4 regions of the Brachymonas sp. J145 genome follow, and region 3 is predicted to be linked to each of the others. Evidence: riboswitches for the same ligand, from Rfam matches in the RefSeq annotation. Region 3 holds a riboswitch; each other region holds the start of a gene.
The links. A riboswitch is a leader RNA that binds a small molecule or an ion and turns the genes downstream of it on or off. The one in region 3 is predicted to bind cobalamin.
Positions count from the first base shown of each region.

Region 1: it holds a riboswitch for cobalamin, as region 3 does, so the genes downstream of both, V1261_RS03670 (energy-coupling factor ABC transporter permease) here and V1261_RS10130 (TonB-dependent receptor plug domain-containing protein) in region 3, are expected to answer to the same signal.
Region 2: it holds a riboswitch for cobalamin, as region 3 does, so the genes downstream of both, V1261_RS06425 (bifunctional adenosylcobinamide kinase/adenosylcobinamide-phosphate guanylyltransferase) here and V1261_RS10130 (TonB-dependent receptor plug domain-containing protein) in region 3, are expected to answer to the same signal.
Region 4: it holds a riboswitch for cobalamin, as region 3 does, so the genes downstream of both, V1261_RS02175 (ribonucleoside-diphosphate reductase subunit alpha) here and V1261_RS10130 (TonB-dependent receptor plug domain-containing protein) in region 3, are expected to answer to the same signal.

Region 1 is NZ_JAZDCI010000002.1:285,574-292,887, reverse strand. It holds gene V1261_RS03690 (cobalt-precorrin-5B (C(1))-methyltransferase) at 1-758, opposite strand, end outside; gene V1261_RS03685 (precorrin-8X methylmutase) at 762-1,436, opposite strand; gene V1261_RS03680 (sirohydrochlorin chelatase) at 1,440-2,339, opposite strand; gene cobM (precorrin-4 C(11)-methyltransferase) at 2,336-3,160, opposite strand; gene V1261_RS03670 (energy-coupling factor ABC transporter permease) at 3,237-3,878, opposite strand; cobalamin riboswitch at 4,028-4,239, opposite strand; gene alaS (alanine--tRNA ligase) at 4,359-6,992, shown strand; gene V1261_RS03660 (hypothetical protein) at 7,121-7,314, shown strand, end outside.
Region 2 is NZ_JAZDCI010000005.1:44,849-52,162, reverse strand. It holds gene bluB (5,6-dimethylbenzimidazole synthase) at 1-420, opposite strand, end outside; gene cobO (cob(I)yrinic acid a,c-diamide adenosyltransferase) at 422-991, opposite strand; gene V1261_RS06425 (bifunctional adenosylcobinamide kinase/adenosylcobinamide-phosphate guanylyltransferase) at 1,010-1,591, opposite strand; cobalamin riboswitch at 1,753-1,976, opposite strand; gene V1261_RS06420 (DUF904 domain-containing protein) at 2,109-2,414, shown strand; gene V1261_RS06415 (cell division protein ZapA) at 2,411-2,755, shown strand; gene V1261_RS06410 (sulfite exporter TauE/SafE family protein) at 3,075-3,899, shown strand; gene V1261_RS06405 (sulfite exporter TauE/SafE family protein) at 3,994-4,677, opposite strand; gene hemN (oxygen-independent coproporphyrinogen III oxidase) at 4,779-6,179, opposite strand; gene fnr (fumarate/nitrate reduction transcriptional regulator Fnr) at 6,398-7,123, shown strand; gene V1261_RS06390 (nitrogen fixation protein FixH) at 7,212-7,314, opposite strand, start outside.
Region 3 is NZ_JAZDCI010000012.1:6,000-13,313, forward strand. It holds gene map (type I methionyl aminopeptidase) at 1-770, opposite strand, end outside; cobalamin riboswitch at 886-1,154, shown strand; gene V1261_RS10130 (TonB-dependent receptor plug domain-containing protein) at 1,299-3,338, shown strand; gene V1261_RS10135 (ABC transporter substrate-binding protein) at 3,345-4,244, shown strand; gene V1261_RS10140 (FecCD family ABC transporter permease) at 4,253-5,281, shown strand; gene V1261_RS10145 (ABC transporter ATP-binding protein) at 5,278-6,051, shown strand; gene purL (phosphoribosylformylglycinamidine synthase) at 6,155-7,314, shown strand, end outside.
Region 4 is NZ_JAZDCI010000001.1:456,402-463,715, forward strand. It holds gene V1261_RS02175 (ribonucleoside-diphosphate reductase subunit alpha) at 1-1,397, opposite strand, end outside; cobalamin riboswitch at 1,610-1,814, opposite strand; gene V1261_RS02180 (hypothetical protein) at 1,825-2,007, opposite strand; gene feoB (ferrous iron transport protein B) at 2,022-3,899, opposite strand; gene V1261_RS02190 (FeoA family protein) at 3,889-4,170, opposite strand; gene V1261_RS02195 (glutathione S-transferase family protein) at 4,264-4,878, opposite strand; gene purB (adenylosuccinate lyase) at 5,013-6,410, shown strand; gene V1261_RS02205 (MaoC family dehydratase) at 6,463-6,927, opposite strand; gene V1261_RS02210 (metallophosphoesterase) at 6,983-7,314, opposite strand, start outside.

The DNA.
Region 1 (7,314 bases), on a different contig from region 3:
TAGCGCAGGAAGTCGCCCATCTGCACAAAGCAGGCCGCCGGCAGATCCGGCTGGTCCTGACGCAAGGTCTGCATGGCAAAGCTCTCGGTGCGGCCGCCGGTGGTCAGTGCCACCACGCCGTGGTCCAGCGTGGCTGCCACCTGGATGCCCTGCACCACGCTGGCACGCCAGGCGCTGGTGGAGTAGGGCTTGACGATGCCGGTCGTGCCCAGAATGCTGATGCCGCCGAGGATGCCGAGTCGCGCATTGGTGGTCTTTTTCGCCATCTGCTCGCCATCCGGCACGCTGATCGTCACGTCCAGCCCGTGCTCCGCCAGCAGCGGCGCGGCCACTTCGCGCAGGTTGTCGGCGATGTTCTGGCGCGGCACCGGATTGATCGCCGGGCCGCCCACGTCCAGGCCCAGGCCGGGCATGGTGACGGTGCCGACACCCGCGCCGGCATGAAAACGCACTTCACCGGCGCAGCCGGGCAGGATGCGCAGATCCACCGTGAGGTGTGCCCGGTCGGTGCAGTCCGGATCGTCGCCGGCAAACTTCTCGACGTAGGCGTGTGCCGTGCGTTGCAGGCCGTCGCCGCCGACCCGGCCATCGCCTACGGCAAAGCGCACGCGATCGCCATTCGGCAGCAGGCTGCAGACCTGGCCCGGCACCTGGCCGTCGAGCAGACCAATGGCGCAGGCGCGCGCTGCGGCCGCCGAGCAGGCGCCGGTGGTAAAGCCGGTACGGGTGCCCTTGGCGGGCTTGTCGGCCATGGCCATCGGTCAGCCTTGCTTTTGTTGCGCTTCGGCCAGCGCCAGCAGCGCATGCAGTGCGGCTACCACCAGCGTCGAGCCACCCTTGCGGCCATCGATCACGATCCAGGGCACGCTATCCAGCCCGGCCATCAGCGCCTTGCTTTCGGCGGCGCTGACAAAACCGACCGGCATGCCGACCACCAGCGCCGGACGCACGCCGTCCTCGCGGATCAGCCGCACCAGCTCGATCAGCGCCGTCGGCGCATTGCCGATGCCGATGATCGCGCCATCCAGCAGGCCGAGCCGCTGCGCCTTGCGCATCGCCTGCACCGCACGCGTCGTGTCCTCGGCGCGCGCCTGCGCGATCACGTCGGCATCGCTGATGAACTGGTGGGTCATCATGCCGAAGTGCGCCAGTCGCGGCTTCGACAGACCGACGCAGATCATCTCCACATCGGCCACGATGGGCGTGCCGCCGCGCAGCATGGCCTGCAGGCCGGCGCGCACCGCATCGGGATGGAAACGCGTCAGGCCGTTGAAATCGAAATCCGCGTTGGCGTGGATCATGCGCCGCACGATCGGCCACTGCTGCGGCGTGTAGCCATGCGGGCCGACTTCCTGGTCGATGATGGCAAAGCTGTCGTGCTCGATCGCCTGGCCGGCGCGCGTCAGCTGTTCGGTGATGGTGTTGACGGTAGACATGGTTCAGTGCGCGGTTTCGGCGTGAGCATGCGCATGCCCGTGGTGGTGATCGTGATGGGCGTGTTCGTGCGCATGGTCGTGCCCGTGATGGTGGTGCGGCACATGGCCGCTGACGTCGTAGCGCACCGTGGCATGCGGTGCACCGCGCTGCCAGCGCTCCACGCGCTGTTCCAGCAGCGCAAAGATCTCCGGCTCGAAGCCCAGGTAATGGCCCAGCGCGAAACGGATCTGCGGGTACTGCACACGCAGGTGCTGCAGCTGGCGCTGGATGCGCTTGACCAGCGTGCCGGTGTAGAGGTAGTAGGGCAGGATCACGACCTGCGTCATGCCCAGAATGACCTGGCGCTGCACCGCACGCTCCAGCCGCGGATGGGTGATGCCGGTAAAGGCCACGTCCACCAGCTCGTGCTGCGCGCTTTCCCAGAGCCAGCGCGCCAGCTTGGCGACTTCACCGTTGGCCCGGCAGTCGCTGGAGCCGCGCCCCAGCAGGATCACGCCGGTGTTGCGCGGATCCGGCATGTCCAGCCGTTGCATGCATTGGCGCAGCTGGCGCTGCAGCATGGCCAACGCCGCCTCGCCGGCACCCAGATGCGGTGCGTAATCGAACTGCACCTGTGGATGGCGCAGCCGAGCCTGCTCAATGGCGTAGGGGATATCGCCTTTCACATGGCCGGCGGCGTTGAGGATCAGCGGCAGCACCAGCAGTTTGCCGTTACCGGCCTGTGCCAGCCGGGCCGCGCGGTCCAGCCCGGTGTCCAGCAGCACCTCGGCAAACTCGATAAAGCACAGTTCGATGTGCCAGCCGGGCTGGCGTTGCCGCCACTGTTGTGCAAATTGTTCGATTTCGGCATTGCCATCGGCATCGCGCGAGCCGTGGCCGACCAGCAGCAGGGTGGTTGTCATGTCGGGGTCTCCGGGGAAGCGGGTGCCGGCGCACTGGCGCGGCGAAAACGGTGGCTGAAGCTGGCGTCGTACAGCTTCGACTTGGCCAGTTCCGGCCAGTGGCGCGCACCCAGTGCCGGGCTGGCAATGACCATGCTCTGGCTGACGACACCGGCCTCGCGGCAGATGTCCTTGATCGTGGCCAGCGTACCGCGCAGGATTTTTTCCTCGCCTGGCCAGCTCGCCTTGTGCACCACCAGCATCGGCGCGTCTTCCGGCCAGCCGGCGGCGCGCAGCTCGGATTGCAAGGTGTGCAGCAGCGTGATCGACAGGTAGATGCAAAGCGTGCAGCGGTGCGCCGCCAGCTCGCGCAGGCTTTCGCCCTCGGGCATCGGCGTGCGGCCGGCAATGCGGGTCAGGATCACGGTCTGCGTGACTTCGGGCAGGGTGAAACTCTCCACCGCCGTGGCCGCGCTCGCCATGGCCGAGGTCACGCCCGGTACCACCAGTACCGGCACGCCGGCGGTATCGAGGGGCTGCACCATCTCGATCAGCGTGCCGTAGAGTGAAGGATCGCCGGTCTGCAAGCGCACCACGGTGGCGTGCTGCCGGGCCTGCGCGATCAGCCAGGCGCAGATCTGCTCCAGCGTCATGTCCTTGCTGTCGGCAATCGTGCAGCCGGGCGGTGCCCAGCGCGTGGCAGCTTCGCTGACCAGCGAGCCGGCATAGAGAATGGCGCCGGCCCGGGCGATCAGGTCGCGGCCCTTGATCGTGAGCAGTTCCGGGTCGCCAGGGCCGGCACCGACGAAGCAGACCTGGCCCGGGGTAGGGGGAGTTGGCATGGGAAATATCCGTCAACAGGGCATGCCGCAGCCCGGCCTGTAGCAACAGGCCGGCCAGAAAGCGGCAATCAGGGAATCAGGCGGTAGTGGTGGTGACGCGTTCGTCCAGGCACAGGCGTGCCCAGTTGCTGTCACGGAACAGGCTGGCCAGGCGCAGCACGGCCAGCGTCACCAGCGGCTCCAGCAGCACCAGCGCCATGTAGGAGGCGGCAAACTGCGCCCAGTGGGCGAGCGGCGTGGCTTGCTCGCCCAGCAGCAGCCAGAAGCCGACCATCAGCGTCACGCCGGCGTAGAACAGCGCATCCAGCTTGACGATATTGGCCACGCTGAACTGGCGGCCAATGCGCTGGCCAATGCCGTAGTGCACCACGGCCAGCGGCACCATCAGCGACAGCGCGTTCACTGCCAGGTGCACCAGATCCTGCGGATCAAACAGCAGACCCTGCAGCAGCAGGCCAAAGGCAAAGCCGAACAGCGTCGGCACGAAACCCAGCAGCAGGTAGATCGGCATGGCGCCGACAAAGTGCAACTCGGAGGCCCCGACCGGCATGTGGAACAGCTGCATGAACAGCGAGAAGAAGCTGGCGGCCAGCAGGGTGCGCAGCAGCAGCGTGGGCTGCTTCAGCAGGCGCGGGGCGTAGGCCAGCAGCATGCCGCTGGCGGCAATGGTGGCAAAAGAGAGCTTGGTGGCGGCAAGAATGCCGGGTTCGATGTGCATGGTTTCCTCCTGATGCATCGCCTTGACGAGAGTTGCCAGCGGGGCTGGCAGACTGTCTGTCACAGTCGTGATGAAGGAGGGGAGAGAGGCACGCAAGACGCGGGGACGCGCACGTGCACTGCCGCCCGCATCGCCCACCGCAACGCTGACAAACCTGGATCGCGCAGGCCGGTCTCCGGGCTTGTCAGTGTCGTGTGACGGCCTGCAGCACCTTCCCGGTTCAAGGACCAGTGGCGTGTTGCGGCAGGCTTGGCTGACATACCGTTGCGGGGGCAGCACTGGACTGGGCCGAAGCCGTACCAGTTTCCCGTTTCATCCTGTGGCATTGCAGCCGCAGGACACCTGTGCGTGACTGGCATTATAGGCTGCTCCCGCGGCATGCAACAGAATGCAGCGACACCTATAATCTGGACAGCGATTTTTTCACTTTTACCAGCCGCCCCAGCCGGGTGGCACGCAAGCATGACTTCCCCCCAGAAAATGACGGTTGCGGAAATCCGCAAGAGCTTCCTCGACTTCTTTGCCAGCAAGGGCCACACGGTAGTGCCTTCCAGCCCGCTGGTGCCGGGCAATGACCCGACGCTGATGTTCACCAACTCTGGCATGGTGCAGTTCAAGGAGGTGTTCCTGGGCACGGACAAGCGCCCCTACGTGCGCGCGGCCAGCGTACAGGCCTGCCTGCGTGCCGGTGGCAAGCACAACGACCTGGAAAACGTCGGCTACACCGCACGCCACCACACCTTCTTCGAGATGCTGGGCAACTGGTCGTTTGGCGACTACTTCAAGAAGGAAAGCATCCAGTGGGGCTGGGAGCTGCTGACGCAGGTCTACGGCCTGCCGGCAGAACGCCTGCTGGCCACCGTCTACCAGGACGACGATGAAGCCTACGACATCTGGAAGAACGTCATCGGCCTGCCGGCAGAGCGCATCATCCGCATCGGTGACAACAAGGGTGGCAAGTACAAGTCGGACAACTTCTGGATGATGGCTGATACCGGTCCCTGCGGCCCGTGCTCCGAGATCTTCTACGACCACGGCGACCATATCCCCGGCGGCCCTCCGGGCAGCCCGGACGAGGACGGCGACCGTTTCATCGAGATCTGGAACCACGTGTTCATGCAGTTCGAGATGCACGAGGACGGCAGCCTGACGCCGCTGCCGGCTCCCTGCGTCGATACCGGCATGGGCCTGGAGCGCATCGCCGCCATCATGCAGCACGTGCACAGCAACTACGAGATCGACCTGTTCGATGCCCTGATCCGCGCCGCCGCGCGCGAAACCGGCTGCGCTGACCTGGCCAACCCCTCGCTCAAGGTCATTGCCGACCACATCCGCGCCACCGCCTTCCTGGTCAGCGATGGTGTGCTGCCCGGCAACGAGGGCCGCAGCTACGTGCAGCGCCGCATCATCCGCCGCGCCATCCGCCACGGCTACAAGCTGGGCCAGAAGACGCCGTTCTTCCACAAGCTGGTGCCGGTGCTGGTCGAGCTCATGGGCGATGCCTACCCGCGCCTGCGCGAACAGCAGCGGCTGATCACCGATGCGCTGCGTACCGAGGAAGAGCGCTTCTTCGAGACGCTGGAAAAAGGCATGGAGATCCTGGACGACGCCCTGATCGCCGGCCGCCGCGAACTGCCCGGCCATGTCGCCTTCAAGCTGCACGATACCTACGGCTTCCCGCTGGATCTGACGCAGGACGTCTGCCGCGAGCGCGGCGTCACGGTCGATGAAGCCGGCTTTGACGAAGCCATGCAGGAGCAGAAGGACACTGCGCGCGCTGCCGGCAAGTTCAAGATGGGCAAGCTGCTGGATTACCAGGGTGCGGCCAGCACCTTTACCGGTTACGACACCCTGACGGGCCAGGCCACGGTGCAGGCGCTCTACGCCGATGGCGAACCGGTGCAGCAGCTGGAAGAAGGCCAGGCCGGCGTGGTGGTACTCGACGTCACCCCGTTCTACGCCGAAAGCGGCGGCCAGGTCGGTGACCAGGGCGTGCTCGCTACCGTTAACACCGCTGGCGAAGCCGATTTCCGCGGCGCCTTCCGTGTCGAGGACACGCTGAAGGTCAAGACCGATGTGCCCGGCCACCACGGCGTCATGACCGAAGGCAAGCTGCAGGTTGGCGACCGCGTGCTGGCACAGGTCAACCCGGCGCTGCGTGAAGCCACCATGCGCAACCACAGCGTCACCCACATCATGCACAAGGCGCTGCGCGAAGTGCTGGGCAGCCACGTGCAGCAGAAGGGTTCGCTGGTCAACGCCGAGCGCACCCGCTTCGACTTTGCCCACAACGCGCCGCTGACTGACGAGCAGATCGCCGCTATCGAGGCCAAGGTCAACGCCGAGATCCTGACCAACACCGACACCCAGGCGCGCCTGATGGACATGGACGCTGCACGCGAGACCGGCGCCATGATGCTGTTCGGCGAAAAATATGGCGATGAAGTCCGCGTGCTGGATATCGGCAGCTCGGTCGAGCTGTGCGGCGGCACCCATGTGCACCGCACCGGCGATATCGGCCTGTTCAAGATCGTCGCTGAAGGCGGTGTCGCCTCCGGCGTGCGCCGCGTCGAGGCCGTCACCGGCCAGAACGCGCTGGCCTACCTGCAGGATCTGGAAAGGACTGTCGAACACGCTGCCGGAGCGCTGAAGACGCCGCCGGCCGAGCTGCTGGGCCGCATCAGCCAGGTGCAAGACCAGGTCAAGACGCTGGAGAAGGAAATCGCCGCGCTCAAGGGCAAGCTGGCCTCCAGCCAGGGCGACGAGCTGGCCAACAGCGCGGTCGAGGTCAAGGGCATCCGCGTGCTGGCCGCCCAGCTCGATGGTGCCGATGCCAAGACCCTGCGCGAGACCATGGACAAGCTCAAGGACAAGCTGAAGACCGCCGCCATCGTGCTGGCCGCGGTCGATGGCGACAAGGTGCAGTTGGCCGCCGGTGTCACCAAGGACAGCATCGGCAAGATCAAGGCCGGCGAGCTGGTCAACTTTGTCGCCAGCCAGGTCGGTGGCAAGGGGGGCGGCAAGCCCGACATGGCGATGGCCGGCGGTACCAACCCGGCTGGCCTGCAGGCAGCGCTGGAGAGCGTGGCCGGCTGGGTCGGCGAGCGCGCCTGACCCTGCGGCGTCAGGCACAGGCTGCGGCCTGGTCTGACAGCCTGACTGCGCCGTGCATGGCATGATGCCTGCACACGGGGGCGACCGGTTTCCGGTCGCCTTTTTCGTTTGTCACTCGGGGATCGTGCATGCGCAGCTTTATCGACTTCAGTTCCTGGCAGGGCTTTCTCGGCACCATCATCAGCCTGCTGGTGATGACGCTGCTGATGATCGGCATCCGGCTGGTGTTCATGCAGACCATCCAGCGCAAGCGCGAACGCGAGAACCGCCAGATCAACGAACGCTTGCGCACCCTGATTGCCGCCTACAAGACGCTGGGCGG
Region 2 (7,314 bases), on a different contig from region 3:
TGCACAGGCAACCGAGGCAATATCCATATAGGGCATGGTACGGCGGCCAAACACGTGCTGTTCACGGCCATCCGCCAGGCACACGGCCAGCACTTCGGCCGCTTCCAGCAGGCCTTCGACCTTGAGCTTCATGAACTCTTCTTCACGCTGGCCGAGCGCGCGTGCCGTTTCGATGCGCTCACGCTCGACACAGGCATGCAGCTGCTCACGCAGTGTGCGGCTGCTGATGCGGATAAAGCGCCAGGGCTGCATGAAACCCACGCTCGGGCCCCAGTGCGCCGCCTGCAGCAGGCGCTGCAGCACCTCCGGCTCCACCGTGCAGCCAGGCAGGAAGTGGCGCATGTCGCGCCGCTGCGCGATCACGCGGTAGACCACCTCGCGCTCGGCGTCCGGGTAGGCAAATGCGGCTGAATCAGTCAACTCAGTCCTCGATGCCACGTTGTGCCGGAATGCCGGCATCAAACGCATGCTTGATCGGACGCATCTCGGTCACGGTATCGGCCAGATCCACAATCTCCTGCGGGCAACGGCGGCCAGTCAGGCACACGTGCACCTCTTTCGGGCGATTGCGCAGTGTCTCCAGCACATCCTGCAGATCCACCCAGCCATACACCAGCGGATAGGTGATCTCGTCACACACCACCAGGAAATGTTCGCCGCTCAGGATCGAGGCCTTGGCCTTTTCCCAGCCTTCACGCGCCAGCTGCGCCGAACGCTCCAGGTCCTGACTCTTCCAGCTGAAACCATCGCCCAGGCCTTCTACCGGAACGCCGAGCTTCTCGAAGCTGCGGTGCTCGCCAAAGCGCGCGCTCGGCACCTTCATGAACTGGTAGATCTTCACGTCCTTGCCACGGCCGCTGGCGCGCAGTGCCAGGCCAAAGGCCGCCGTGCTCTTGCCCTTGCCATCGCCGGTATTGATGATCAGCAGGCCACGACGCTCGCCTTCCGGCGTCTCGTAGGGCTTGTCCTTGGGGGGTTCTTCGATTTGCATGGTCAGCTCCTTGCGATGCTAGTCGGTCGATTTCAGGATCAGCGGCAGGCCTGCCGCCATCAGCGTGACATGGCTGCAATCCGCAGCCACGCGCTGGTTCAGGCTGCCCAGGCTATCCACAAAGGCACGCGTCTCGCGTCCCAGCGGAATCACGCCCAGGCCAATTTCATTACTCACGATATACAGCGGGCCGGGATACTCGCGCAGCGCCTGCAACAGCTGGTGGATCGCCTGCTCGGCCTGCACCGCATTGGCCGAATCGCCATCCAGCGGCATCAGCTGCTGCGTCAGCCACAGCGTCAGGCAATCCAGCACGATCGCGGTATCGGGCGATGCATGCTGCTGCAGCAGCTCCACCACCGGCAGGCTGCGACTGCCTTCTGGCATCTGCAGCGTCTCCATGCCGGGTACGCGGCGTGCACGCTCCTGCTGGTGGCGCACGATGCGCGTCTGCATCTCGGCATCCCAGGGCCGGGCCGTGGCCAGGTAGAGCGCCCGGTGCGCAGCATCCGTCGCCAGCCACTGCGCCGCCAGTTGCTCGGCACGCACGGTCTTGCCCGATTTCTGGCCGCCCAGAATCAGTTCGTGGTGCGCGCTCATGCCGAAGCCTCCTGTGCGGGCACGGACATGCTGCTGCAGGGCTGCAAGCGGATGCGTGCAACAGGATCAGGGAAAGCCAGCCAGGGCATGAGAGAAATGTGTGTACTTACAGACGCCTGCAGTCCACCCCGCCGCGGCATCCGACATGGTGCTGGCACAGCGGCCACACCCCCTTGCTGGCCGGTCTCCGGGCTGACGGCAGGCCATTGGCACCTTCCCGGCCGTAGCCAGTGGCATTTGCGCAATGGCTGTCGCCCAGGGAGCGACGCCGTTCACCGTTGCGGGGGCAGCGCAGGCTGCGGACAGGCCCCTGGCCCTCCTCCTGCTTCCCGTTGAAGCCCCTGGCCGGAATGGCCGCCGGGGCACCAGCAATCCGTCCATTGTAAAAGCAAACGCAGGCAAAACCCGGCAGACCGGCTACGGCTCCCGGCGCGCCGCCGACAAGCCGGGTTGCATCATCTACAATGAAGGGTCTAGCTCGGCTTGCCCGCACATCTTTTTCATGCCATTCGGTGCCATGACTACTCCTGTCCCCCCGATTTCCCTCGACCATGTGGCTGACCGCATGGAACGCATGCTGCTGCGCTACCAGGAGCTGCAAAAGACCAACAGCCTGCTGCAACAGCAGCTGCAGGAAGTCACCCAGGAGCGCGACTCGCTCAAGTCCCGCCTGGCGGCCGCCCGCTCGCGCGTGGACGTGCTGCTGACGCGCCTGCAGTCGGTCGATCCGGCGCAGCCGCTGCAGGCAAGCAGCTCGGCCCCTTTGGCCGCCTGGGGCCTGCACGATTCGGTCGATGACGAAGCTGCCAAGGACCAAGCATGAAGCAACTTGAAAAATCCATCATGGGTCAGGCCTATGTGCTGGCCTGCCCCGAAGACTCCGAAACCCAGATGCACGAAGCCGTGGCACGTGTCGATGCCGCCATGTGCCGTATCCGCGATGCCGGCAAGCTCCGCGCGCGGGAACGCATCGCCGTGCTGGCCGCGCTCAACCTGGCCTTCGACATCATCCAGCAGGAACAGCAGGCCCAGGCCATGCCGCTGGCACTGCCGCTCGCCGAAGACGGCGCCCCGAGCGAGGAACAGCTGCAAGCCCAGGCCCGCCTGCAGACCCTGATGGCGCGCATCGACGAGGCGCTGGCCGAGGACGGCCGCCTGATCTGAGCAAGGCGCGCGGCCCCGGCACGGGCCGCGTGAAATATGTCGGCATTTTTACAAAGCTGACACCCCAGACAGACAGGTTCGGCCTACAATGGGCTCGTCTGCAGCGGTCATGGCTTTATATTTCCTTGAACCAATGCTCCTGGAGCCCGGGCTTGGTAAATCGCCTGGCCAGCGTGATCATCTCGCGTCAGATGAACCCACGGCCTCGCTGCCCTCGCCCACCTGAACCCTTCCGTTCAGGATGACGGTCATGGCATGCTGCAGACCCTTATCTCCCCACGACGCACTCCCCCACCCCCAACGTTTACAATTCCAGCCCATGATTCTGGAACCGATTACGATTGCCCAGCTCGCCATGCTGGGTCTGCTGGGTGGCTTCATGGCGGGTTTGCTGGGTGTAGGTGGCGGCATGGTGCTGGTGCCTTTCATCACCTGGATCCTGACCAGCCGCGGCGTGGACAGCCAGCTTGCTGTCAAGATGGCCATTGCCACCTCCATGGCCACCATCATCTTTACCTCTATTTCCTCGGTGCGTGCCCACCACAAGCACGGCAAGGTGCGCTGGGATCTGGTCAAGGGCATCGCGCCCGGCATCATGATCGGCGCGCTGGTCGTCAGCATCGGCGTGTTTGCCCTGCTCAAGGGCGCCTGGCTATCCATCATCTTCGGCGTGCTGGTGATCTTTGCCGGTGGCCAGATGTTCCTGGACCGCAAACCCAAGCCCACGCGCCAGATGCCTGGTCCGGGTGGCCAGGTAGCCGCCGGTGGCGTCATCGGCTTTCTGTCCGGCCTGCTCGGTGCCGGGGGTGGCTTCCTCAGCGTGCCCTTTATGGCCTGGCACAACGTGCCGATCCACAATGCCGTGGCCACCAGCTCCGCGCTCGGCTTTCCGATCGCCATCTTCAACGTCATCGGCTACATCATCAGCGGCTGGAACGCGCCCAACCTGCCGGCCTATTCCATCGGCTATGTCTGGCTGCCGGCGCTGGTCTGCATCGCTTCCTGCAGCGTGCTGATGGCTCCCGTCGGTGCCCGTACCGCCCACGCCTTGCCGGTCAAGACGCTGAAGCGCGTGTTCGCCCTGATCCTCACCGGCCTGGCGATCAGCATGCTGGTCAAGGGCATGCAGCTGCTCGGCGGCTAAGCGTCCTCCAGCGCCAACAACAAAGGCCTGCAACGCATTGCAGGCCTTTGGTTTTTCAGGGCAGACAGCGTCTGCCGTCGCTGCGATCAGGCCATCAGCACCAGGGTGCCTGGTCATGTACCAGACCCAGATACAACGCAATACCGGCGCTCACGGCCAGTGCCAGACCAGCCAGGCGCACGCCCCACTGGCCATTGGCCCAACCCAGGTGATGCAGGCGCAACAGCAGCCAGGGACCGGCCATCAGCGACACGCTGGTGCCCAGCACGAACAGCGCCATCACGGCAGCGCCCTGCAGCGGCTCACCCGTCAGGGCGGCCACCATCAGCGCCGAATACAGCAGGCCACAAGGCAGCAGCGCCCATAGCATGCCGACGAGCACCGGGCCAGCCACGCCGCCCTTGCGCTGCAAGGTCTTCACCTTGTCCCAGACGCGCCGCGCCGAGCGCTCCAGCCAGGCCGGCTGGCGTGCCTGTACCAGCAGCACCAGGCCCAGCAGCAGCGCGGCAATATGCACCATGGTCCAGACCGGACGCAAGGCAGCGCTCTGCGTCGTCAGCCAGCCCAGCGCCTGGATCGTGGCGGCGGCCACGGCGCCCAGCGTCGCATAGCCGATCACTCGTCCGAGCTGGAACAGGCCCATCGCCGTGGTCTGCTGTCGCTGCTGTTCTCCAGCCGTATAGCCAATGCCGGCACAGGCGGCACCGCACATGGCAATGCAATGCGGCCCCCCTGCCAAACCCATCAGCAGGGCCGTGATCGCCATCGAAGTCTGCATGAACGTATCCTCATCCGGCCTGCCAGAACTGCCGACAGGCCTGTTGCTGGCACGCCAGCTGCCTCGCAGCGCATGCCCTGATCCTACCCCCGTGGCAGGTATCAGATGATTTTAGAGAATTTGGTCGCTGAACGCGCATCCTGCAGGTATTTGTCAAACAGCATGGCAATGCCGCGCACAAAATACCAGCCCTGCGCCGTCACCGTCAGGCCCTGATCGGTCAGCTGTACCATGCCTTCGCGCTCCTTCTCCTGGAGCATTTCCAGTTCCCGTGCAAAGTATTCGCGGAAACGGATCTCCGGGTAAGCCTGCTCAATCGCTTCAAAGCGCAACTCGCCCTGGCACATGATGGCCATGATCACGCTGCGACGCAGCAGGTCGTCGTTGGTGAGTGTCAGGCCGCGCACCACCGGGAAATGGCCACGCTCCAGCGCATCGTAATAGTCGTCCAGCGACTTCTCGTTCTGGCTGTAGGTCGCACCAATGCGGCCAATCGCCGATACACCCAGACCGATCAGGTCACAATCCGGCTGCGTGCTGTAGCCCTGGAAGTTGCGGTGCAGGCGGCCCTGCTGCTTGGCAATCGCCAGCGCATCCCCGGGCAGCGCAAAGTGGTCCATGCCCACATAGACATAGCCGGCCTCCTCAAAGGCCTTGAGCGACTGCGCCAGCATCTGCACCTTCTCGGCGCCAGTCGGCAGCGTATAGGCATCAATGCGGCGCTGCGGCTTGAAGCGCTCTGGCAGGTGCGCATAGGCGTACAGCGCGATACGGTCCGGGCGCAGTTCGCGGATCTGCTCCAGCGTGCGCGCAAACGAGGCAGCCGACTGCATCGGCAGGCCATAGATCAGGTCGGCGTTGATCGAGTCAAAGCCGATCTCGCGCGCTGCTGCCACCAATGCAAACACCTGCTCGGCCGGCTGGATGCGGTGCACCGCCTGCTGCACCTGCGGGTCAAAGTCCTGCACGCCAAAGCTCAGGCGGTTGAAGCCGAGCGCGTGCAGTGTCTTCAGGCGTTCGGCATCCACCGTGCGCGGATCCACCTCGATGGAATACTCGCCACCCGGAATCAGCGTGAAAGCCTTGCGGATCATGCCCATCAGGCGACCCAGGTTCTCATCATCCAGGAAGGTCGGCGTACCGCCACCAAAGTGCAGCTGCGAGATCGTCTGCCCTTCGCCCAGCTGCGCTACATGCAGGTCGATGTCGCGCTGCAGGTAGTCCAGGTACTCGACACCGCGCTCCTTGTGCTTGGTGATGATCTTGTTGCAGGCACAGTAGTAGCACAGCGATTCGCAAAACGGCACATGCACATACAGCGATAGCGGCGTCGCATGCGCCGGGCGCGAATTGTGGCGCTGTGCCAGCGCTGCGATATAGTCCGCTTCGCCAAAGGTTTCGACGAAACGGTCAGCTGTCGGGTAGGAGGTGTAACGCGGGCCGGGCACGTCGTAACGCGTCAGCAGCTCGGGGGTCAGTGCAGGATGGTGATTCAGGCTCATAAGGGAAATTCTAGACTTTTAAGCAAGCATGCGCAGCCGGGGACTGCCAATGGCGAACCGGCCGGATGCGTATTGCGATCCAGCAAACACGTGGTGATGGCAGCAATGTGCCCAATGTCCGTACGCAGGGTCTTGATTTGTATCAACGGAAGGGGTGCCCGTGCCATAATCGGCCGATCCACTACTGATATCAAGGGATATCGCTGCCAGACTGTGCCATGCCTGCCACCACTTTCAGCCCTCTCAAGGTCAACTGTTCCAACTGCAACCTGCGCGATCTCTGCATGCCCGTCGAAGGCGATGCCGACGATATGGATGCGCTGGCAGAGCTGATCAGCGCCCGCCGCAAGTTCAAGCGCGGTGATGTGCTGTACAGCCACGGTGAGCCGTTCACCAACCTGTACGCCGTCCGCACCGGCTTCTTCAAGACCGTGGTGACCACCCCTGATGGCCGTGAGCAGGTCACCGGTTTTCACATGGCTGGCGAAATCGTCGGGCTGGATGGCATCGTCAACGACCAGCACACCTGTGACGCCGTGGCACTGGAAGATGCCGAGATCTGCGTGCTGCCGTTCTCGCGCATGTCCGACATCTCACGCCAGGTACCGGCCCTGCAGACCCATGTCCACAAGCTGATGAGCCGCGAAATCGTGCGCGACCAGAACATGATGCTGCTGCTGGGCAGCATGCGCGCCGAAGAGCGCCTGGCCGCCTTCCTGCTCAACCTGGTGCAGCGCCTGCATGTGCGCGGCCTCTCGCAATCCGAGCTGGTGCTGCGCATGACGCGTGAGGAAATCGGCAGCTACTTGGGTATCAAGCTCGAAACCGTCAGCCGCATGTTTTCGCGCTTCGCCGACGAAGGCATCCTCGAAGTGCGCCAGCGCCACGTCCACATCATCGATCCGGAAGCCTTGGAGCGCATCGTCAACCAGCAAGGCGCATAAGCCTGCAGACAGCACAAGAAATGCCCCGCAACACCAGTTGCGGGGCATTTGTCATTGGCGGCAGGCGCTTGTCAATCTGCCTGCGACATCACTTCTCGGCGTCCGGTGCCACGCCGCCGGTCGCCGCATGGTTGCGCGCACGGTGGGCCGGCGTGTATTGGCCGCCCTTCTGTTGTACCAGCGACTGGTCT
Region 3 (7,314 bases):
GATACCGTCAGCACCTCGTAGCCGGTCTCGGTGACGACCAGGGTGTGTTCGTACTGCGCCGACAGGGATCGATCCTTGGTCACGATGGCCCAGCCGTCCGGACCCTGCTTGATCTCACGGCGGCCGGCGTTGACCATCGGCTCGATGGTGAAGATCATGCCGGGCTGCAGCTCTTCGAGCGTGCCGGGCTTGCCGTAGTGCAGCACTTGCGGCTCGGTGTGGAACTCCTGGCCGGTGCCGTGGCCGCAGAACTCGCGCACCACGCTGTAGCCATGGCCTTCCACGTGCTGCTGGATCGCATGACCGATATCGCCCAGGCGCGCGCCCGGCTTGACCTGCTGGATGCCGATCCACATCGATTCGTAGGTGACGCGCAACAGGCGAGTGACAAAGGGCTGTACCGCCGATTCACCACCGACGATGAACATGCGGCTGCTATCGCCGTGCCAGCCGTTGGTGGTCGGCGTGACGTCGATGTTGACGATATCGCCTTTCTTCAGCGGCTTTTCGTTCGGGATGCCGTGGCAGACCTGGTGGTTGACCGAGGTGCAGATCGACTTGGGGTAGGGCGTATGGCCGGGCGGGGCATAGTTCAGCGGTGCCGACACCGAACCGCGCGAGGTGGTGTATTCGGCGCACAGGCGATCCAGCTCGTTGGTGGTCACGCCGGGCACGACAAACGGCGCGATGTAGTCGAGCAGCTCGGCGGCAAAGCGGCCGGCAACGCGCATGTGTTCGATTTCTTCGGGGGTATGGATCTTGATGCTCATGGGCGCAATTATCCTAGGAATGCGAGCCTGTCGCAGGCAGCGGGGAATGTCGGGCTGGCGCAACAAGCGGACAAACCGGCACTTTGCATTTACAATCCGATACTTGCCGGCGCCATGCCGGCGCCAAGACCCAGGTGCCTGTGATGCCGGAAGCGATGAATCCGGCTGGCAGGTTAAACGGGAACCGGGTGCGTGCGCCAGCCGCACAATGCCCGGACTGCCCCCGCAACGGTAAGCGAGTGTGGGTGCATCAGGCCATGCAACAGGCATGGCAGCCACTGCCGGCTTGGGCAGCGTCGTGCAAGGCGGCGCCGGTTCAAGCAGTGGGAAGGCGATGCATCAAGACTTGCGAGTCCGGATACCGGCCTGTGTTTGACCAAGCTGCCATGACAGGGTGATGGCGGCGCAAACCTGGCCGTCTGCGGGGTAGCAGACATGGCGGTAGGGCGGTGTGCCGGCAATGCGGGCACCCGGCCACGACAACCGACGCGTCGCATGCAGCACGGCCAACTGATACGAGAACTGGCCTTGAAACTCCATCCCCATTCCATTCGCCTGGCAGGTCTGCTGATCTGCCTGACTCCGGTTGCCGCTGCCGTGGCAGAAACTGTCCAGCCCGATGCCGTCGAGCCGGCACTGCAAGTGGCTGCTGCCGGCCCCCAGGACGAACCCTATCGCGTGGTCGTCACCGGAGCACGTGCGCCCATGCCGCTCAAGGACACACCGCAGCGTATCGAGGTGGTGACGCGCCAGGAAATCGAGCGCGTGCCGCACCGTGAACTGGCCGACCTGCTGGGCAAGACGACCAATGTCGACATCAAGCGTTATCCCGGCATGAGCGGTTCGGTTGGCATGCGCGGCTTTACGCCGAGCTCGCCCATGACCGGCGAGAGCATGCAGACGCTGGTGCTGCAAAACGGCATTCCGGCTGTGCACAACAACATCAGCTTCATGCCGGTGAATGGCGTGTCGCGCGTCGAGGTCATGAAAGGCCCGGCATCTTCGCTCTATGGCTCGCAGGCCATGGCCGGCGTGATCAACGTGATTCCGGTCCGCCGTACCGACGAGATCCAGGGCGGTGTGGGCGTGTCTGCCGGCAACCATGACCTGCGCCAGGTCGATGCCAATATCGGCGGCGCCATCAGTGAGAATCTGAACTTTGACTATTTTGGCAACTGGGAAAAGCGCGGCAATTACCAGGACGGCAATGGCCAGACCATGGAGTTCAGCGGTTACAAGCAGCACAGCCACGGCCTGCGCCTGGGTGCCGAACTGGCACCGGGCTGGACACTGGATGCGCGTGCCGACCTGTTCCGTGCCGATGACGTGCAGAACCCCGGCCCCGATCCGGAGATCAAGCAGTTCGAGACCAGCAAGGATGCCAGCCGTGACCTCTACAGCCTGACGCTGCAGGGCGAAGCCGGCAACCATGCGTTGACCGCCGCGGCCTACACCGGCAAGGAAAACTACATCAACTACGACCTGCAAGCGGACCGCAGCCTGGCGCAATCCTATGATTCGCGCATCAAGTGGCACGGCCTGCAGCTGAAGGATGCCTGGGACTGGGCCGATGGCTACAAGCTGGTGTTTGGCTACGACTACAACCAGACCGAAGCCAGCGCGCGCAGCGGCACGCCGCCGTGGACCTTCTCGTATAACCCGGACAGTAAGCTGAAGACGCATGGCCTGTATGCGCAACAGAACATCAGTCTGAACGAAGGCCAGACCAATCTGTACGTGGGTGGCCGTTACGACCGCATCACCATGTCCACGCTGCCGACCGACGGTCTGGGCAACGTGACGCAAAGCCGTGATTTCAGCCAGTTCAGCCCGAGCGCCGGCATCAAGCACGAAGTGTCGCCGGGTATCTCCCTGCATGCCTCGGCGGGCAAGGGCTTCAGTGCGCCCAGCGCCTGGAAGCTGTCCGGCGAATACTCCGGCAGCGACTGGAAAGTTGACTCGGCCGGTAACTGGTACCCGGTGCCGATCACCTACGTCGGTAACGCCAATCTGGATCCGGAAAGCAGCACCAGCGTCGATGCCGGTATCGGTATCGAACGCGAGAACTGGAACGCCGACCTGACGCTGTACCACACGCGCATCCAGGACAAGATCGTCGCCTATGACGTCAGCCCGGGCCTGAAGAGCTGGCGCAACGCTGACGAGGCGCGCATGCGCGGCGTGGAGCTGGTCGGCAACTGGCAGTTCAGCCCGAACCTGCGCCTGGATCTGGGCTACACGCACAGCTTCCGCAGCGAGCAGCGCAATGGCAACGTCTGGTCGCCGCTGGAGTACGTGCCCAAGAACACCGCGCGCGCCGCGCTGGTGGGGGACTGGGACAAGTTGCATGCACGCCTGGGTGCCCGCTACAACGGCAAGAGCTGGAAGTCCAAGGCGGAGCGCGGCGGCTACACCCTGTGGGACATGAGCCTGGGCTACGCCATCGACAAGCGCCAGACCGTCAGCCTGAGCGTGGACAACCTGTTTGACCGCTACTATGAGGAAGTCCATAACTACAACATGCCCGGCCGCGAAATCCGCCTGGGCTACCGCTGGGACTTCAAGTAATTGACCATGCCCGTCCGCCCGCTGCGCCGCCCCACGCTACGCCACGCCTTGCGCTGGCTGGCCGCTGGTTGCGTGGCGGCGGCGCTGGCCGGCTGCCAGCCCGAACCGCCACAGACGGCAGCTACGGCGGTGGCCAGCCAGCAGGCCCAGCGCATCGTCTCGCTGAATCTCTGCACCGACCAGCTGCTGCTGCAACTGGTGGAACCGGGCCGTATCGCGGCACTGAGCAAGCTCTCGCATGATCCCGGCCTGTCGGTGCTGGAGCCGCAGGCGCGCGCACTGCCCATCGTGCGCGGTGATGCCGAAGAGGTGCTGCTGCTCAAACCCGATCTGGTACTGGTGGGCCGCTACACGACACGCTACACCACGCAGATGCTGCGTGACCTGGGCATTCCGGTGCTGGAAGTGCCACTGGCCAGCAGCCTGGCCGAGGTGCAGCAGCAGATCACGCTGGTGGCTGATGCGGTCGGCGAGGCCGACAAGGGCAGGGCGCTGGTGCAGGCGCTGCAGCAGCAACAGCAGCAGCTGCAACAGGCAGCGCAGCAGCAATCCGCGCCATGGCCGGTAGCGGCCGAGCGCAGCTGGCAAGGCTACAGCACCGGCCAGGGCACGCTGATGAACGAATTGATCGAACTGGCCGGTTACCGCAATGCCGGCGTCGAGGCTGGCCTGAGCGGCTATGGCTATCTGCCGCTGGAACGGCTGGTCGCCACCCATCCGGACCTGATGCTCACGCCTGATTACGCCAGCGACATGCCAAGCGTGGTGCCACGTGACCAGCTGCATCCGGCGCTGCAGCACACGGTACTCGAGAGCCTGACCCTGCAGACCCGCACCACTATCTGCGGCGGTCCCTGGAGCCTGGACACGGCGGCGCGCATGGCGCAGCAGCGCCAGGACCGATAATCGCTGCCATGACTGTTTCCGATTTTTCTGCCGCACCGGGTTGGGCCCGCTGGTCCATGGGCCGCTGGCTGCTGGCCGGTCTGGTACTGCTGGCGCTATGCCTGCTGTCGCTGACGATTGGCTACGTGGACATGTCGCCGCTGCGCCTGCTGCAAGGCGTGCTGGCTGGCGACTGGGTACCGAGCCGCATCTTCTGGGATTTGCGCCTGCCGCGTACCGTGCTGTGCGTGGCGGTCGGGGCGGCGCTGGGCATGTCCGGTGCCGCGCTGCAAGGCCTGCTGCGCAACCCGCTGGCGGAACCCGGCCTGCTGGGCGTGACCAGCGGGGCCGCGCTGGGCGCGGTAATTGCGCTCTATACCGGGCTGGCGCAGATGACTGCGCTGGCACTGCCCTTGGCCGGCATGGCCGGTACCTCACTGGCGGTGCTGCTGGTGCTGCTGCTGGCGCAGCGCAACCAGGACACCACCACCCTGATCCTGGCTGGCGTGGCGATTTCCGCGCTGTGCAGCGCGCTGATTGCGCTGGTGATGAACTGGTCGCGCAATGCCTTTGCGCTGCAGGAAATCGTATTCTGGATGATGGGCTCGCTGGCGGATCGCAGCATGCGCGAAGTAGCGCTGGGCGTGCCCTTGATCGTGCTCGGCCTGCTGCTGCTGTGGCAATCGCGCCGTGGCCTGCAGGCGCTGGCGCTCGGCGAGGAAACCGCGCACACCATGGGCATCCGCCTGCCGCAGCTGCGCCTGCTGGTGCTGGCCGGCACCGCCTGTAGCGTGGGCGCAGCGGTATCGGTAGCGGGCAGCATCGGCTTTGTCGGCCTGGTGGCGCCGCATGTAATGCGGCCCTGGGTCAAGGCCGATCCCTCGGCGCTGCTGCCGGTATCGGCCTGGGCCGGGGCCATCCTGCTGCTGCTGGCCGATATCGGCGTGCGCCTGGCCTACAACGATGGCCAGGAGCTCAAGCTTGGTGTGCTCACCGCCCTGATTGGCGCGCCGTTCTTCCTGTCACTGATCCTGGGCCTGCACCGGAGGTCGGCATGAGCAGCGTGATGATGCAAATGCAGGGCGTGCAGATGGAAGCCGGCAAGCGTACGCTGTTGCACGACATTGAGCTGGAATTGCGCAGCGGCCAGCTGCTCGGCATTCTCGGCCCCAACGGAGCCGGCAAGACCAGCCTGTTGCGCACGCTGCTCGGCATGGCACCGGCCAGTCGTGGCCAGATCCTGCTGCAGGAGCAGCCGCTGGCACAGTGGTCGGCCAGCGAACGCGCGCGCCACATTGCCTATCTGGCGCAGGGCCAGCAGGTGCACTGGCCGTTGCCGGTGGCCGACGTGGTGGCGCTGGGCCGCTTGCCGCATGGCGATGCCGAACGGCCCAGTGGCGAAGCCGCCATCCAGCGCGCCATGCAGTTGACCGATTGCCAGCACATGTCCATGCGCAATGTGCAAACCCTGTCCGGTGGCGAGCGTGCCCGCGTACTGCTGGCGCGTGCGCTGGCGACCGAAACGCCAATCCTGCTGGCCGACGAACCGCTGGCCGCGCTGGACCCGGCACACCAGCTGCAGATCATGGGCCTGCTGCGCCAGCTGGCGGGGCAGGGCATGGCGATTGCCGTGGTACTGCATGATCTGACGCTGGCCTCGCGCTTCTGCCACCAGGTCTGCGTGCTGCAGCAGGGCCGCATCCAGGCGCACGGCCAGCCGTCGCAGGTACTGGACGATACCTTGCTGCGCCAGGTCTTCGGCCTGCAGGCGCTGCGCCTGCAGCAGCTCGATGCCGATTGCATCGTGCCCTGGGAAGTGCTGACCTGAAGCACCGGCACAAGCCCGTGGGGAATGCCCACGAAGCGCCCACCCGTCATGCCCGCCGATTACAATGGCGGTTTACATCAGCTGCCTGTTGCCTCTCATTTCCATGCAGACAACCATTACCCGTTTCGAGGGCGGCAACGCTCTCACCCATTTCCGTTCCCAGCAACTCCTGAGCCAGATCCAGGCGATCGCTCCCGGCGTGCGTGCCATCACTGGCCAGTTCATGCACTGGGTTGAAAGCGACCAGCCGCTGGATGCGACCAGCCAGCAGGCGCTGCAACAGCTGCTGACCTATGGCGAGCCGGCCGATGCCGCCGACAAGCCGCTGGCCAGCATCGTCGTCACGCCGCGCGTCGGCACCGTGTCGCCCTGGGCTTCCAAGGCCACCGATATCGCGCGCAACTGCGGCCTGACTGATGCCGCCAGCGTGCGCCGCATCGAGCGCGGCACCGTGTATGCGCTCGAGGGCAGCAAGCTCAAGGACGGCCAGCTGGAGCAGATCGCTGCGCTGCTGCACGATCGCATGACCGAAAGCGTGCTGCCCACGCTGGATGCCGCCAACAGCCTGTTCACGCACCTGGACCCGGTGCCGATGGAGCATGTGGACGTGCTCGGCGGTGGCCGTGCCGCGCTGGAGGAGGCCAACCGCGACTGGGGCCTGGCCCTGGCCGACGACGAGATCGACTACCTGCTGCAGGGCTTCCAGGAGCTCAAGCGCAACCCGACTGACGTTGAACTGATGATGTTCGCGCAGGCCAACAGCGAACACTGCCGCCACAAGATCTTCAACGCCGAGTTCACCATCGATGGCGAAGCGCAGCCGCACTCCCTGTTCGGCATGATCCGCAATACCGAAAAGGTATCACCGCAGCACACCATCGTCGCCTATTCCGACAACGCCGCCATCATGGAAGGCGGTACCAGCCTGCGCTTCATGGCCGATGAATCCACCGAGCAGGGCATGCGCTACCGCGGCCAGGACAAGCTGCAGCACGTGCTGATGAAGGTCGAGACGCACAACCACCCGACCGCGATTTCCCCGTTCCCGGGCGCTTCTACCGGCGCCGGCGGCGAGATCCGTGACGAGGGTGCAACCGGCCGTGGCTCGCGTCCCAAGGCCGGCCTGACCGGTTTTACGGTATCGAAGCTGTGGGGCGGCATGAGCGACCAGCCGGGCGGCAAGCCCGAGCACATCGCCAGCCCGCTGCAGATCATGACCGAAGGCCCGCTGGGTGGCGCCGCCTTCAACAACGAATTCGGCCG
Region 4 (7,314 bases), on a different contig from region 3:
CGCTGCATGAACAGGTCGGGAATCCAGTTGGCGGTGTTCATGTCGTGCGTGCGGCGGCGCTCGTCGCCGGTGTTCTTGCGCAGGTCGAGGAAGTCCTCGATGTCCAGGTGCCAGGTTTCCAGATAGGCACAGACGGCGCCCTTGCGCTTGCCGCCCTGGTTGACCGCTACGGCGGTGTCGTTCACCACCTTGAGGAAAGGGATCACGCCCTGGCTCTCTCCGTTGGTGCCGCGGATGCGGCTGCCGAGCGCACGCACCGGCGTCCAGTCATTGCCCAGGCCACCGGCAAATTTCTGCAGCAGCGCGTTGTCCCTGATCGAGCCGAAAATGCTGCCGAGGTCATCCTCCACCGTGGTCAGGTAGCACGATGACAGCTGCGGATGGCGCGTGCCGCTGTTGAACAGCGTCGGCGTGGAGCACATGAAGTCGAAGCTGGACAGCAGCTCATAGAACTCGAGCGCACGCACTTCGCGGTCGATCTCGTTGAGCGCCAGACCCATCGCCACGCGCATGAAGAACAGCTGCGGCGTCTCGATGCGGCGACCCTCGATGTGGAGGAAATAGCGGTCGTACAGGGTTTGCAGGCCCAGGTAGCGGAACTGGCCATCGCGCTCGCAGCGCAAGGCTGCTGCCAGCCGCTCCAGGTCGAAATCAGCCAGACGCGGATCCAGCAGCTGCGCATCAATGCCGCGGGCAATGCCTTGTGCAAAGTAGCCTGCCTGGCTTGCTGCGGCATCCTGCGGCAGCACCGCTTCGCCGATCACCTCTGCAATCAGCTGCGCCAACAGCAGGCGCGCCGTGGCAAAGTCGTAATCCGGGTCCTGCTCGATCAGGGTACGTGCGGCCAGGATCAGCGCCTGCTGCACATCAGCCTGCGGGATGCCGTCGTACAGGTTCTGCAGCGCCTGCTCCAGGATGCGCTGCGCCGAAACGCCCTCGCCCAGGCCATGGCAGGCAGCTTCGCACTGCGCCAGCAGCGCGGCGGTATCAAGCGGCTGGCGCTCGCCCTGCACCAGCACATGCAGCAGCGGCACGGCTTCGCTGCCAGCCTGCGCCGCACGTTCGGCAGCGCGGCGTTCGCGGTAGAGCACATAGGCGCGTGCCACATCGTGCTCGCCGGAACGCATCAGCGCCAGTTCGACCTGGTCCTGGATGTTCTCGATGTGTACCGTGCCGCCATCGGGCAGGCGCCGCGTGAGCGAGCGCACCACGGTATCGGTCAGTTGCGCCACCAGGTCACGGATGCGCGAGGAGGCGCTGCCCTGGCTGCCTTCCACCGCCAGAAAGGCCTTGGTCAGCGCCACGGCGATCTTGTCGGGCTGGAAGGCGACCACATCGCCGTTGCGCCGGATCACCTGCATCGCGGCTATGGACAGGGTACGTTGTTCGTTCAGCATGCTCGGGCTCCCGCTGGAAATGCAGGACAGGGCATCCGACGCAGGTCAGCGGCTGCCGGGAACGCGGAACAGGAAGTCAGGCTGGCTGGCATGCCCGGTCTCCGCATCGGCAGGCGCAGACAGGCATCTCCGGCGCGCACGCCGGGCAACAGAAGGCAGCAAGGAATACATGCATGATCGGCCTCATGTCAGGGACACCCCGCCCCAATGGAAAAAAGCTTGGTATCGCGGCAGGTCTTCTGACTCACGGCCTGACGCGTTGACCTGCCTTCCCGGACGCATCCAGTGGCATGAGCGGACAACGCAAACCGATTACAGCTGCGGGGGCAGTTACCGAATTCGGGTGCAAGACCCGGCACGGTATTCCCATTTTCACCCGTTGCGACGCAACGGGAACCGACGATCAGGACAGTCTAGCACAGCAGGCTCAGTGGCAGCTGCCACCACCCGATCGCTTGTGCGGGCATTGGCCGCAGGCGCTGCTGGTACTGCTGCCACAGCCACCAGCCTGGCCACCCAGACGCTCGCGCCAGCGCCCGGGCATCAGTCGCCAGACGGCGTAGAGCGCCGCCAGCACGACAATCACGCCCACGATCAGGTCTTGCCACATGGCGAATCCTCCGGTCAGCCGCCCAGCGCCAGGGCCAGACGGTAGGTGATGTAGCTGGCGGCATAGGCCAGCGCGAACATGTAGGCCAGCATGATCCAGACATGCTTCCAGCCGTGCGTCTCGCGGCGCACCATGGCCAGCGTGGACAGGCACTGCGGCGCAAACACGAACCAGACCAGCAGCGACAGGCCGGTCGCCAGCGACCACTGGCCGGCCAGCAGCGTCTGCAGCTGGGCGCTCACGCCCTCCTCGCTGCCGGACAGGGCATAGACTGTGCCCAGCGCCCCCACCACGACCTCGCGCGCGGCCATGCCCGGCACCAGGGCGATGCTGATCTGCCAGTTGAAGCCGATGGGCGCAAACAGCAGCTCCAGCCCGCGACCGAGCATGCCGGCCAGGCTATATTCGATCGCCGGAGCCGTGGCCCCGGGCGGCGGTGCCGGGTAGCTGGACAGGAACCAGAGCACGATGCTCATCGCCAGGATGATGGTGCCGACTCGACGCAGGAAAATCCAGGCGCGCTCCTGCAGTCCCAGCAGCAGGTTGCGCAGATTCGGCCAGCGGTAGGCCGGCAATTCCATCAGCAGCGGTGAAAAATCCTGCCGGCTGCGCCAGCGCTTGGCGATCCAGGCCACCAGCATGGCCGAGACAATGCCGAACAGGTAGAGCCCGAACAGCACCAGCCCCTGCAGGTTGAACAGGCCCAGCACCTTGCGCGTCGGGATGAAGGCGGCGATCAGCAGCGTGTACACCGGCAGCCGTGCCGAGCAGGTCATCAGCGGGGCAATCATGATGGTGACCAGGCGATCACGCCAGTTGCCGATGGTGCGCGTGGCCATGATGCCGGGCACGGCACAAGCAAAGCTGGACAGCAGCGGGATGAAGGAGCGCCCGGACAGGCCGACCTTGCCCATGAGACGATCGAGCAGGAAGGCGGCACGCGGCAGGTAGCCGGAATCTTCCAGCGCCAGGATAAACAGGAACAGGAACAAGATCTGCGGCAGGAACACCAGCACGCCGCCGGCACCGGCAATCACGCCATCGGCCAGCAGGCTGCGCAAGGCACCGTCCGGCAGGCTGGCATGGATCCAGCTGCCGAGCGCCTCGGTACCGGCCAGGATCAGCTCCATCGGCCAGGCGGCCCAGCTGAACACCGCCTGGAACACCAGGAACAGGATCAGCGCCAGCAGCAGCGGTCCGGTCACCGGGTGCAGCACCACGCGATCCAGCCGGTCGGTCAGCTCCAGCTTGCGCGTGTGCGAGCGCACCGAGATATCCATCAGCCGGCGCACCTCGGCCTGCAGCGCGAGCACGCCATGCGCGCCGGATTCTGCCGCTGCCCTGGCCACAGGAACTGGCGGCAGCGGCTGGTCCAGCGCAGCCAGGATCTCGTGCGCGCCGCCGGCCTGCACGCCTACGGCATACACCACCGGGATGCCGAGTTCACGCGACAAGGCGGCATGGTCGATCTCGATGCCGCTTCGCACCAGCATGTCGGACAGGTTGAGCACCAGCAGCATCGGCAGGCCGAGCTGGCGTGCCTGCAGCACCAGCTGCAGGCTCAGGCGCAGGTTGGTGGCATCGGCGACGCAGATCAGCAGATCGGGCAAGGGCTCATCGCTTTGGCCGGTGACGACATCGCGCGTGACGGCTTCATCAGCCGAGGCGGCGTGCAGGCTGTAGGTACCGGGCAGGTCCAGCACGAACACGCTGCGGCCTTGCGGCGTGAGCGCGATACCCTCCTTGCGCTCCACCGTGACGCCGGCGTAGTTGGCGACTTTCTGGCGGCTGCCGGTGAGCAGGTTGAACAGCGCGGTCTTGCCGCAATTCGGGTTGCCAAGCAGCGCCACGCGCTGCGGCAGCGTAGCCGCTGCGATGCGCTCAGCGGGCATCATCAGCTCCTGCCGCCACGCGGATGCGCTCGGCCTCGTAACGGCGCAGCGCAAAGGTGGTGTGGCCGACACGCACCGCCAGCGGTTCACGGCCCGGCCAGCCGGCGGCGGTGATGCGCACCTGCTCGCCCGGCACGAAACCGATTTCCATCAGGCGCAGCATGAGTTCGTCTTCGCGGCCCTGCGCATCGGGCAGCACGCCGCGCACGGTCGCCCAGCGTCCGGTTGTCAGCTCGGACAGGGGCAGGTCGGGTTCGGGGGAGGAGGACATGGTGGTGTGTCGATTATCAGATGAGAATGATAATCGACAACCGAATTCAAGTCTTGATGCGGATCAAGCCCGTGGCAGCTAAGGCCGATGGATTCAGGCCGGGACGGTGTCGATAAAGCTCTGGCGCTGCTCCAGGCGGGACTGCAGTTCGGCCAGGTTGGCGTGGCGGCTGCGCCAGTCGATCTCGGGGAAGCGCAAATCCAGCCAGCCCAGCGTGCAGCCAACGGCGATATCGGCCAGCGAGAACTGGTTGCCGTAGCAGAACGGGCGATCTCCCAGCAGGCGGCTCATTTCAGCCAGGCCGGCATCGACCTTGAGCAGCTGGTGATCGATCCAGGCCTGGCAGCGCTGTGCCTCGCTGCGGCCGGAGAAGATGTTTTCCAGGCGCGCCAGGATGGCAGCGTCGAGCACGCCATCGGTCAGGGCTTCCCAGCAGCGTACCTGCAGGCGCTCGCGCTCCTCGGAGGGCAGCAGCTTGCAGACCGGGCTGAGCGTGTCCAGGTAATGGCAGATCACGCGCGAATCGTAGACCGCTTCACCCGTCTTGAGCAGCAGCACCGGAATCTTGCGCAACGGGTTGTGCTCCCCGATGGACGTATCGGCCAGCCAGACGTTTTCGAGCTCGAACTCGTAAGGCAGCATTTTTTCGGCCAGCACCACGCGTACCTTGCGTACGTAAGGGCTGGCCAGGGATCCGATGAGTTTCATGTGACAGGACGGCCGACATATGGCCAAGTGAAACGGTGTACTATTCTAGCCCCAGCAGGGAGATGTCGCTTATCCACCACTGGAATTTGACCCCTTCATGCTGCACTGCAACAAAAACAGCCGGACGCCGTAAAATGGACGACATGCAATCACTCGACCTCTCCCCCGTCACCGCGGTATCACCCCTCGATGGGCGTTATGCCGCCAAGCTCCGTCCCCTGCGCTCCAGCATGAGCGAATACGGCTACATGCGCGCCCGCGTGCAGGTGGAAGTGGCCTGGTTCATCGCGCTGAGCGATGCCGGCATGGAACAGTTCAAACCCCTGACGGCCGGTGCACGCAAGTACCTGCTGGATCTGGTGAAGGACTTCTCCGTCGATGACGCACGCGCCATCAAGGACATCGAGAAGACCACCAACCACGACGTGAAGGCGGTCGAGTACTGGATCAAGGGCAAGTTCGATGGCCGCCCCGAGCTGGAAAGCGCCTCCGAATTCGTGCACTTCTCCTGCACCAGCGAAGACATCAACAACACCAGCCACGCGCTGCAACTCAAGGCCTGCCGCGACCAGGTGCTGCTGCCGGGCCTGGACGCGATCTGCAACACCCTGCGCGACATGGCGCAGAAGTTTGCCGAAGTGCCGATGCTGAGCCGCACGCACGGCCAGACCGCCAGCCCGACCACCGTCGGCAAGGAAATCGCCAACGTGCTGGTACGCCTGGACAAGACGCGCCAGGCGATTGCCGCCGTGCCGTTGATGGCCAAGATGAACGGCGCCGTCGGCAACTACAACGCCCACCTGAGCGCCGCCCCGGATATCGACTGGGAAGCCTTCAGCAAGAACGTGGTCGAGACGCCCGAGCCGCTCGGCCTGGGCCTGACTTTCCAGCCCTACAGCATCCAGATCGAGCCGCACGACTACATGGCCGAGCTGTTCGACGCCGTGGCGCGCAGCAACACCATCCTGATCGACTTCTCGCGCGACGTCTGGGGCTACATCAGCTTCGGCTACTTCAAGCAGAAGCTCAAGGAAGGCGAGATCGGCTCCTCCACCATGCCGCACAAGGTCAACCCGATCGACTTCGAGAACGCCGAAGGCAACCTGGGCCTGGCCAACGCCCTGCTGCGCCACCTGAGCGAGAAGCTGCCGATCAGCCGCTGGCAGCGTGACCTGACCGACTCCACCGTGCTGCGCAACATGGGCGTGGCACTGGGCTACGCCATCCTGGCGCACCAGTCGCTGCAGACCGGCCTGGGCAAGCTGCAACTCAATGAAGAACGCCTGGCCGAAGACCTGGACCACGCCTGGGAAGTGCTGGCCGAGCCGATCCAGACCGTGATGCGCCGCTATGGCGTGCAGGGCGCCTACGAGAAGCTCAAGGAAGTCACGCGCGGCAAGACCGTGCAGGCAGCTGACCTGCACCATCTGATCCGCGGCCTGGAGATTCCGGAATCCGAAAAGGAACGCCTGCTGGCGATGACGCCGGGCTCCTACGTGGGCAAGGCCGCCGAGCTGGCCCGCCGCGCCTGATCCCTCTGCGCCGCACGATCAAGCCACCATGCCTTCGGGCTGGTGGCTTTTTTCATGCGCTGGCGGCGTCAGGGCGGCGCAGCAGCAGGTGCTTGATCTGGAAGCCCAGCACCTCTTCGCCACGCTGGTTGATGCCCTTGTACTGCAGGCGCGCAATGCCGCGATCCGGCTTGGAGCGCGAGGGCAGCACTTCCAGTACCTCGATCACGCCGTGCAGCGTGTCGCCCGGGCGCACCGGCGCGTACCAGCGCAGCTCGTCAATGCCGGGCGAGCCGATACTGGAAGTATGGAAGACGCCGGTCTGGATGAACAGGCGGAAGCACAGCAGCAGGCTCTGGAAGCCGCTGGCGATCAGCCCGCCATAGGGCGACTGCGCGGCCGCGTTCAGGTCCAGATGGAAGGGCTGCGGATCGTAGCGCCAGGCAAAGTCGATGATGTCGGCTTCGGTCAGGCTGTAGCCGGCGGTGCGGAAGGTCTGACCGGTCTGCAGGTCGTCGAGGTAGCGGGTGTTGTCCATGGGGTCTCCTGATGTCGTTGTGCCGCCATCTTAAGACTTCCCGCGGTGTGCCGCCTTAGTCGGTGCGTGGCCAGCGCTGCAGTTCCAGCGTATCCAACTGCAGCAGGCTGAAGTGGCCGCGCCCGTCCATCCAGCCGCCGGTATCAAGGTAGTAGCGGTTGCCCAGCACGCGCGCCGCGCCAATCGTGTTGTGGCCGTGCGCCACGGCGCGAATGTTCTCGATCACGCTGGTATCGCCCTGGCGGATGCGCCAGCGTGCCCACAGGCAGGTATGCAGCTCATCGTCGCCAAGCGGACGGTCGCGCAGGTGCTGCCAGTCGTTGTGCGGACATTCGGCGTGCAGCAGGCCGACCGGGCCGTCGGCGGTGTCCACCTCGGCCACGATGG